3 regions of the Paenibacillus sp. BC26 genome follow, and region 3 is predicted to be linked to each of the others. Evidence: riboswitches for the same ligand, from Rfam matches in the RefSeq annotation. Region 3 holds a riboswitch; each other region holds the start of a gene.
What was found. A riboswitch is a leader RNA that binds a small molecule or an ion and turns the genes downstream of it on or off. The one in region 3 is predicted to bind cobalamin.
Positions count from the first base shown of each region.

Region 1: it holds a riboswitch for cobalamin, as region 3 does, so the genes downstream of both, BM412_RS10355 (S-layer homology domain-containing protein) here and BM412_RS26700 (DUF4430 domain-containing protein) in region 3, are expected to answer to the same signal.
Region 2: it holds a riboswitch for cobalamin, as region 3 does, so the genes downstream of both, BM412_RS12530 (ABC transporter substrate-binding protein) here and BM412_RS26700 (DUF4430 domain-containing protein) in region 3, are expected to answer to the same signal.

Region 1 covers NZ_FPAD01000001.1:2,392,570-2,395,849, reverse strand. Annotated here, with positions in the region: gene metE (5-methyltetrahydropteroyltriglutamate--homocysteine S-methyltransferase) at 1-779, opposite strand, end outside; cobalamin riboswitch at 947-1,140, shown strand; gene BM412_RS10355 (S-layer homology domain-containing protein) at 1,322-2,935, shown strand; gene BM412_RS10350 (S-layer homology domain-containing protein) at 3,016-3,280, shown strand, end outside.
Region 2 covers NZ_FPAD01000001.1:2,855,889-2,859,168, reverse strand. Annotated here, with positions in the region: gene BM412_RS12535 (heavy metal translocating P-type ATPase) at 1-972, shown strand, start outside; cobalamin riboswitch at 1,037-1,288, shown strand; gene BM412_RS12530 (ABC transporter substrate-binding protein) at 1,463-2,479, shown strand; gene BM412_RS12525 (FecCD family ABC transporter permease) at 2,481-3,280, shown strand, end outside.
Region 3 covers NZ_FPAD01000005.1:117,003-120,282, forward strand. Annotated here, with positions in the region: gene BM412_RS26695 (SAM-dependent methyltransferase) at 1-1,234, shown strand, start outside; cobalamin riboswitch at 1,316-1,509, shown strand; gene BM412_RS26700 (DUF4430 domain-containing protein) at 1,640-2,674, shown strand; gene BM412_RS26705 (energy-coupling factor transporter transmembrane component T) at 2,671-3,280, shown strand, end outside.

The DNA.
Region 1 (3,280 bases), on a different contig from region 3:
CCATCGAATGGAAGGGTTTGAAGCGTTTGATAACAATCGCGTACGTCGCCGAAGTAGGTTTGAACAAGTACTTTGACATTGCCTTTGGCGGATAAAATTTGGGCATACAGCTTCGTGAACAGGGCAAGATCCTCTTGCGATAGATCTGTTACCAGCGCAGGCTCGTCCACTTGAACCCACTCAGCGCCAAGCTCGTTTAGCTTGTTCAATACGTCAGCATATGCTGCAGCCGTTTCTTGAACGAAATCCCCGGCTTGTTTGACGCCGGTATATTTAGCGAGCTTGAGCAGCGTGAAGGCACCGATCAACACCGGTTTCGTTGAGATATCAAGCTGTTTCGCTTCCAAGAACTCATCGAACAGCTTCGTGCCCGCCAATTGAATGCTGGTGGAATCGTCAACTACAGGAACCATGTAGTGGTAGTTGGTATTGAACCATTTTTTCATAGCCAGCGCTTTCACATCGCCTTCTGAACCTTGGTAACCTCTCGCCATAGCGAAATACGTTTCCAGCGGACTAAGACCGAGCGATTGATAACGTTCCGGAATGATATTGAACAAGCAAGCCGTATCAAGCAGGCCGTCGTAGAATGAAAAGTCGTTGGAAGGGATGAAGTCAATTCCGTTGTCTTGCTGTTTTTTCCAATGGTTCGCTCTAAGCTCAACGCCGGTCTGATGGAGTTCATAGATCGTAATGTCGCCTTTAAAATACTTCTCGGATGCGAATTTCAGCTCTCGCAATGATCCGACTCTAGGATAGCCAATAAGTGATGTTCTCAATGTCAATCTCTCCCTGCGCTGTGTGATGTGCTTATTATAGAGCTGGAAGTTTGCTATCGGAAAACACATAAATACTATGCCAGGGTATAGCTTTTTGCTATGGGTTTGAACCGCGAGTACCTAATTTCATAGACAAAAGCAATATTATTCTATAATATGAATAGCAATTGAATAGAACTAGTCAAGGTGCACGCTTAGTAGACAAGCGCTGCTTAATAGGGAAGACCGGTGAAAATCCGGCGCGGTCCCGCCACTGTAAATGAAGAGCTGATCTGGGAATTGCCACTGGCCGACAGGCTGGGAAGGTATAGAGAAGCGTTGACGCATAGCCAGGAGACCTGCCTTGATTTGATTTCACACACTCTACGGATGATGGAGGCGGTGCTTTTTTTGTTGTCTTTTCTAATAGCAGACGACGCCGGCAGCCCCTGATTGTTAGATGAATCGGGGGTTTTTTGTTATGTATGCCACAGATTGCTGTGGGAGGAAGGAATGATCGCGTGAGAGGCAGGTTAGGCAATCGAATACGCCCTGCATGTTTAATGTTATTAATTATCTTGATTTCTATGTTTTTGAATCCGAACTCAGCTAAGGCTGCTTCTACATCGGCATCCATTAAGGATGTGGATAGAGTTGTTGCGGATACGGCCGCTTTCATGCTGTCTACCGTAAAAGATCCGCAGGTTGGCTCTGTCGGCGGCGAGTGGGCCATTATCGGGCTTGCGCGGTCCGGCTACACCGTACCGCAGCGCTATTATGACGACTATTATAGTCATGTTGAGCAAGTCGTTACGGCAAACAGAGGTGTTCTTAGCGAGAAGAAGCATACCGAGTATTCACGCTTAATTCTGGCCCTAAGGGCAATCGGTGCGGACCCGGCCAATGTTGCCGGCTATAACTTGCTGATGCCTTTAGGCGATTATGACAAAACCGTTTGGCAAGGGATTAACGGTCCGATCTTTGCACTGCTTGCGCTGGATAGCGGCAATTACGAGATTCCTTTTAACAAATCTGCCGGTACACACGCCACCAGAGAAATGTATATCGATGACATTTTATCGCAGCAATTGAAGGATGGAGGTTTTGCGCTTTCCGGGATAGCGGCAGATCCCGACGTAACGGGCATGGCGATACAAGCTCTTGCCAAATATCAGAATCGAACAAGCGTAAAGGCTGCAATAGAGAAGGCGATTCAAACCCTATCTCGTCTCCAGGATGACGATGGCGGTTATGCAAGCCTAGGCGTAAAAAACGTCGAAAGCACCGTACAAGTGCTCATGGCGTTATGTGAACTTGGCATGCCATTAGACGACAGCCGCTTCGCCAAGAACGGGAAAACGATTCTCGATAATTTGCTGACTTACTATACCAAAGGACAGGGTTTCCGCCACAACGCAGATGGAAGCGGAGTAACAGGCATGTCGACGGAGCAGGCGCTGTATGGACTCGTCAATTACCAGCGAGCAGCAGCGGGGCGATCCAGCTTATACCGAATGAATGATGTCGCATCGCTGCTGTCCACCAACCATCAAGCTAATGTTGGATTGCCGAATAAGCATAAGGATGTTCAAGTTATGCCGGTCGTTGAGTCTGGAAAGACCTTCTCCGATATTCGTGAACATGCAAACAAGACTGCAATTGAAGCACTTGCAGCACGGGGGATTATCTCGGGGATTAACGCGACTACATTCGCGCCGAATCAATCCATGACAAGAGCTGAGTTTGCCGCCGTTATGACGAAAGGTCTGGGGCTTAAACCGAAAGCGACAAATGCCTTCAAGGATATTACTCCTGCAAGCTGGTATTCAGGTGCTGTAGGTACCGCTTATGCGTACGGTATCGTGAAAGGAACGTCGACTGCTGCATTTTCACCGAATCGCACAATATCGAAGCAAGAAGCAGCTGTAATGATTGCCAATGCGGCCAAGCTATGCGGAATGAATACGGCACTCGGCACCTTGGAGACGAGAGATATGTTAGCCCAATTCGGCGATTATACGAAGACGGCCGAGTGGGCGAGAGCTGCACTGGCATTCAACTACCGCGAGAACATCCTATCGCAGGATGTATGGAATATAGAACCAACGGCCGCAGTGAAACGCGCCGAAATTGCAGACATGCTGTACCGCATGCTTATCGCTGCGAAACTGTTATAGAACAGCGCTATTAAACTAAGAGAGAAGGCAGTACTATGCGTTCAAAGTTACTAAAATCATTTGCTCTTATCGTTTCATCCATGATGTTGCTCTTATCGATCACTGCAGGAATCGGTCCGGTGAAGACCGCTCAAGCCGCGGCAGCCTTCGACCTCGAAGAAACGATTGAGGCTGCATCGAGCTACTTCGAAAATAGTGCTAACGGTGTTGGCTCGGACTGGAGTGCGATCGGACTGATGAAAGCGGGTAAACAGATACCCGATACCTATGTTCAATCGTTAATTAATCGCGTTAAATATAGCAACGGCGAGTTTGATCGCGTCACTGAAATCGAACGCACCGTCA
Region 2 (3,280 bases), on a different contig from region 3:
GAACGTCTGGCGCAATTGGATACAATCGTGCTGGATAAGACCGGCACGTTAACGGAAGGTAAGCCTGCGTTAACGGAAGTATCTGCATTGTCCGGCTCGCCAAGCGCACTGCTGCGGTTAGCTGCATCTGCCGAGGCAGATTCCCAGCATCCGTTTGCGGCAGCGATTAAGGCGGCAGCCAAGCGTGCAGGGCTGGTCATCCCGGCATCGACGGCTTATCATGCGTTTCCCGGCAAGGGGATCGAAGCTGTCGTTGAGAGTAAGCGAGTCGCAATCGGAAATGCCGGTTTTGCCGCTGAGCGGGACTGGAAGATGAATCGCGTGTTGCTGAGCTTCGTCAGTCGACGAGAAGAACTGGGAGAGACGGTCATCTATGCCGCGATAGACGGGGAGTGTGTCGGTGCGTTTGCTTTCACCGATCAAGTGAAACGATCGTCAACGGAGGCCGTGTCCGCAATGGCTGCCGAAGGGGTTCAAATCTTGCTTGCAACAGGCGATCATCCTTCATCGGCAACGAACGTAGCCCGAATCACGGGTATCGCGCAGGAGAATGTTCATGCGTCCATGCTGCCGGAGCATAAAGCTGAGCTCATACGCGAACTGCAAGCGAAAGGAAGAGTCATTGCCATGGCCGGTGACGGCTGGAATGACGCCCCGGCACTTGCGGCCGCAGATGTCGGGATCGCGATGGGCGGCGGTACGGAAGCGGCGCTTGATGCCGGACATATGACGTTGCTTCGTTCGCGGCTGACCGGTATTTATGAGGCTTTTCAAATCAGCAGACTGACAGTCAGGAATATTCGTCAAAATCTTGGTTTTGCGCTGCTGTATAACTCTATTGTGATCCCATTTGCGGCAGTTGGCGGCATAGAGCCGTGGATGGCCGGGACGGCTATGGCGCTCAGTTCCGTTTCAGTCGTATTTAATGCGCTGCGTTTAAACGGTCAAATGAACCGATTTCTACGGAAGTGAAGCCAAATGTAGACATCCTATATAGGTGATGGTATATTTACTCAAGCGCAATTTCATAGTTTACGAACAGGTGCTAAGTGTATGTGCTCGTTTCCATTCGTTGAAACACGCAAGCTTAGCTTAAAAGGGAAGACCGGTGCAATGCCGGCACGGACCCGCCACTGTAAGAAGCGTCGCCCCGGAATGGAAGAATGCTTGTCCATCGCCGTAGTCGACAATGCATCAACGATAAGTCACTGAACGATGGGATCGTTTGGGAAGACGTTGATGACGGATGCTTCGAGTCAGGATACCTGCCTGTTCCGTTTAAACGCTACCTACGAGGACTTAGGGAGGTGTTGGAGATGGGCAACTGTATATTGCCCGCTGATGTTCTACGGAACGTAAGCATTTCTGACGCTCGAAGTCGGAAATGCTTTTTTTTTGTTTCATTCGGCAATAGCCGGGTTTTCATTGGACGCAATTATAAAATAGGGAGAGTATGAATCACATGAAATCGAAATTAATGCCATTAACTAAAATTGTCTTAACCCTGACTATGGCTGCTTTGCTGATGTTAACGGCTGCTTGCGGTTCCGGCGGGAATAAGGCCAATCAAGCTGCTGAGAATGAGGGCAATACAGCTAATACATCCGAGCAAGCTGCTGCGAATGCGAATAACTCGGCACAACAACAACAACATTCCGTATATCCGCTGAAGTTGAAGGATGTAACAGGCACAGAGCTTACGTTCCAATCCGCGCCTGCGCGCATCGTTTCGCTGCTGCCCAGTGAGACGGAAATCGTCTATGCCGTAGAAGCAGGGGCATCTCTGGTTGCCGTTGACAATTACTCCAACTATCCGAAGGAAGCGGAGAGTCTGCCGAAGATCGGGGACATGGACGCGGATATTGAGAAAATCGTTTCGCTTAAACCGGACCTTGTGCTCGCCTCCTACACAATGGGAAGTGCCGTTGTCGATAAGCTTCGCTCGCTCCAAATTCCGGTGTTTGCGACAGATCCTAAGACCTATGACGCCGTCATGGAGAAGGTAAAGCAGATCGGTGAAATTTTGGATAAAAACGAGCAAGCGGCAGCGGTGACGGCTCATATGGAGCAAGTTAGGGAACAGGTTGTTAATGCCGTTAAAGATGCGCCGAAACGGAATGTATACCTGGAGTTCGCACCGGGCTGGACAGTCGGAAAAGGCGAGTTCCTGGATGAGCTCATTACACTCGCCGGAGGCGTTAACATTGCCAGTGAACAGGGTTGGTACGAAATTAATCCCGAGTCGGTCGTCAAATCGAATCCGGATCAGATCATATATGCTTCCATGACACTTGCTGAAGGTGAGAAAAATCCCATTCTAACGGGAATTGAAACAAGACCGGGCTGGGCAACAATTAACGCCATTAAGAATAAGCAAGTGTTTGAAGTGGACCAGGATCCGTTGACGCGTGTCGGACCGCGACTAGCCGATGGGCTGCTGGAGGTAGCGAAGAAGCTGCATCCGGACCTATTCAAGTAAGATGAGAAAAAGGCTATATGTTTATGGAGGAGCAGCGATGCTCCTTCTTGCTATATCTGTCGTCGTCAGTTTGTCTATTGGCTCGTCCAGATTGCCTCTTCTTCGCGTATGGGGAATATTAATTCATCAGCTGCCTTGGATGGAGGATCCGAGCGGTCTCTATGAGGCCAGCGATATCGCAATCGTGACTCAGCTGCGATTATCCAGAGTCGTCTTAGCTATGCTTGTCGGAGCTAGCCTGGCACTTGCCGGCTCCGGATTTCAAGGTGTACTTCGCAATCCGCTTGCCGATCCATTCACGCTTGGCGTTGCAACGGGCTGCTCGGTTGGCGCGGCTTTCATGATTGTATTCGGCTACCAATCGGTGATCGGCTTATGGACGGTTCCGCTCGTCGCCTTCACAACAGGAATCGTAACACTTTTTATTGTATTTGCACTCTCCCGTGCAAGAGGATCGATTAATGTCGAGACGTTAATCTTGTCCGGCGTTATCGTTCAAGCTTTTCTCGGCGCTTTCGTGACGTTCATGGTGTCGATGTCGCAAGGTGTAATTAACGAAGCTTTATTCTGGCTGATGGGGAGTCTAAGCGCACGCAGTTGGGAGCATGTCCAATTGATTGTGCCGTTCCTGATCGTAGGTTTGCCGGTCATGATCCGTTATGGACAGCATCTCAATTTATTCGTGCTGGGCGAGCGGCATGCCGCTCATTTAGGCGTAAACGTCGAGCGAACGAAACTAATCGTTCTGATTGTTTCTACCTTGTTGACGGCGGTTGCGGTTTCCATTGCCGGTGTAGTCGG
Region 3 (3,280 bases):
GACCGACCTGGCCTCTAAGAACGTATTGGCGTGGCAGCAGCATCCCGCCTTGCAGCCGTTCATTCGGGAGGGACTGCTGGACTTTGCAAGGTTTGATGCGGTACAGGATACTGAGGTGCATCTGGCAGTAGCGCAAACTACGATACGTCCGGGCGATTTGAAGCAGCCGCTGCTGATCGTCGCGAATTATTTCTTCGATGTGATTCCGCAAGAGTTGATCTATGTCCATGACGGCAAGGTTTATGAGTGCGACATCAGCGTCGAATTTCCGGATAATCTCAAGGAGCTTACGACTTCAGAGAAATTGAAGCAAATGAAGCTGAATTACGTGAATCGCCCGGCACCTGAATACACAGAGAAAACCTATCCGTATCACGACCTGATCGACATGTATGTGACGGAGCTGGATGATTCTTATATCCTGTTTCCGGTTGCCGGATTGACCTGCTTGGATCGGCTTCATCGGCTGTCACAGGCAGGGTTTCTGCTGATCACGGCGGATAAAGGCGATCACCGGCTGGAGCATTGGGACCTTGCGGACCCGCCGGAGTTCTTCCATCACGGCAGCTTCTCGTTAACGGCCAACTATCATGCGATTCAGCATGTGCTGGAGCAGCGAGGCGGACTGTCGCTCTTTACGAAGGAGCATCATTATCACGCGATTAATGTCGGCTGTATCCTCATGCTGGAATCGCCTATGCGGTATGCCAACACGCGGCTTGCTTTTCGACGCTTTGTCGACCGGTTTGGGCCGGACGAGTTCTTCAGTTTGAAGGAGTGGGTCGACCAGCATTCCGGCACGATGGGGCTGCAGCAAATCCTGGCCTTTTGGCGGCTTGGCGGGTACGACGCGGAGTTCTTTATCCAGAGCACGAAACGCATCTCGGCTCTGCTGCCTGAAGCGGGCGAAGAGGAATTAATGGATATTCAAAATGGCATTCACATCATGTGGTCATCCTTCTATGTGATGGAGCAGCGTTACGATTTGGCACTCGATGCCGGGCTGCTGCTGTTTGAGATGGAATTCTACGATGACGCGAAGGAATTCCTGAGCTTATCGATTGAAACCGACGAAGACGAGTCTGTGCCGACCGTCTTATTCTGTCTGGCGATATGCAGCTACGAGCAGGGGGACAAGGAAGCGGCAATGGTTTACTTGCGCGATGCGCTCGTCCTGGAGCCGGAGCATGAGGATGCCTTGGCGCTGCTGCATGCGCTGACCGCAGAAGAATAGGGCGGCTGCTTCAGGATAGGCTTTGCAATTACTGCAGCAATGGATAGACAAAAGCATTGTTCTTCTATAGTATGAATAGCAATTGAATAGCGCGATCAAGGTGCACGCTTAGTCGATAAGCGCTGCTTAATAGGGAAGTCCGGTGCAAATCCGGCGCGGTCCCGCCACTGTAAATGAAGAGCTGATCTAGAAGACGCCACTGGCCCATAAGCCGGGAAGGCATAGAGAAGCGTTGACGCATAGCCAGGAGACCTGCCTTGATTGGATTTTCACGGACTCTACGGATGATGGAGGCGGTGCTTTTTTTGTTGTCTATTCGTGTAATTGACGACGCCGGCTGCCCTTGATTCGATAAGAATCAGGGGTTTTTCTTGTTTTTCTGAACAACGAAGGAGACATAGGTGCATGAAACCAAACGGAACAAGATTTATTGCGGCGGCGATTGTCGTCGTTGTCCTCATTATTGCTTTCTATAGCAGCAGTCCTTCGACGACGAAGAAGAGTGAACGGACGACCGTACAAACGGCGACGGAAATGACGAATCCGGCGGGAGAAGAGTCGGCTTCGACTTCGCCAACACCTGCCGCTGAATCCGAGTCGGAGTCAACGGCCGATCCTTCAACCGAGCAGTCGGAGCCGGGCTCTACAGAGGATAAATCACCGGCACTAACTGATGAGGCTGCCGAACAAGCACAGGAGCCGGCAAGTCCTGATGATGGAGTGATCGCCTCTCCTAAGCCTGATCAGTCGGTGAAGCCTAAGCCGGACTCAGGTTCAAACTCAAACTCAAACTCAAATTCAAACTCAGACTCAGGCTCAAACTCAGGCTCAAACTCAAACACATCAGCACAAACCAAGCCTTCCACGCCGCCGAAGGGAGCAACGAAGCCTCCTTCAACGGACGCGAAGCCTCCAGCCAAGCCGGATGCCGGAAAGGATCCCTATCAGACCGAACCCGTTCCGGAAGGAAAGCCGACTCCCGTCGAACCGCAGAAGGCAGAAATCTCCAATAAGGTCATGACAGCGTATCTCTCCGTGAGCTGTGCCACAATCCTTGATCGTATGGATCAATTGGATGCCGAGAAGGTCGAGCTCGTCCCTAAGGATGGCGTCATTTTCAAGTCGCAGAAAGTGACCTTCTATGAAGGCGAGTCCGTGTTTAACGTGCTGCAGCGTGAAATGAAGAAGAACAAGATTCCGATGGAATTTGAGAATATGCCTATGTACAACTCCGCGTATATCGAGGGAATCAATAATTTGTACGAATTCGACTGCGGGGAGTTATCCGGGTGGATGTATAAGGTGAACGGCTGGTTTCCGAACTACGGCGCAAGCCGGTATCAACTGAAACAAGGCGATGTAATCGAGTGGGTATACACCTGCGATTTGGGCCGAGATGTAGGGGACACTTATGCTTCTACCGACGGCGGAAAATCATGAAAGACGCCTTCTCCGGCTATCACCCCTTCGTCAACTTCCTGTATTTCGTCCTAGTGATCCTGTTCGCTATGGTGTTCATGCATCCGGTCTGCTTAGCGATATCGATGATCTTCGCAATCGCCTATTCGATTAACCTGAGCGGTCGGAAAGCGATCGGCTTTCAGCTCTTCTATATGCTGCCTATGCTTTTGCTAACAGCCATCATTAATCCCGCATTCAATCATGAGGGAGTTACGATCCTAACGTATTTGCACAGCGGCAATCCCTTGACGCTGGAATCCATTGCCTACGGCATCGCAGCGGCTGCGATGTTTGTAACGGTTATTAGCTGGTTCACGTGTTACAACGCAGTCATGACCTCGGATAAGTTCATTTACCTCTTCGGTACCGTCATCCCGGTCCTCTCCCTCTTTTTCTCGATGGTGCTGCGTTTTGTTCCGAAGTTTAAGGCGCAGCTTGCCGTAGTATCCTATGCGCAGAAATGCATCGGCAGGGATCTGTCGAGTGGCGGCGTCTTCGTTAGAATCAAGCACGGCATTCGAATTCTATCGATCATGGTGACCTGGATGCTGGAGAACGCCATCGAAACGGCGGACTCCATGAAGA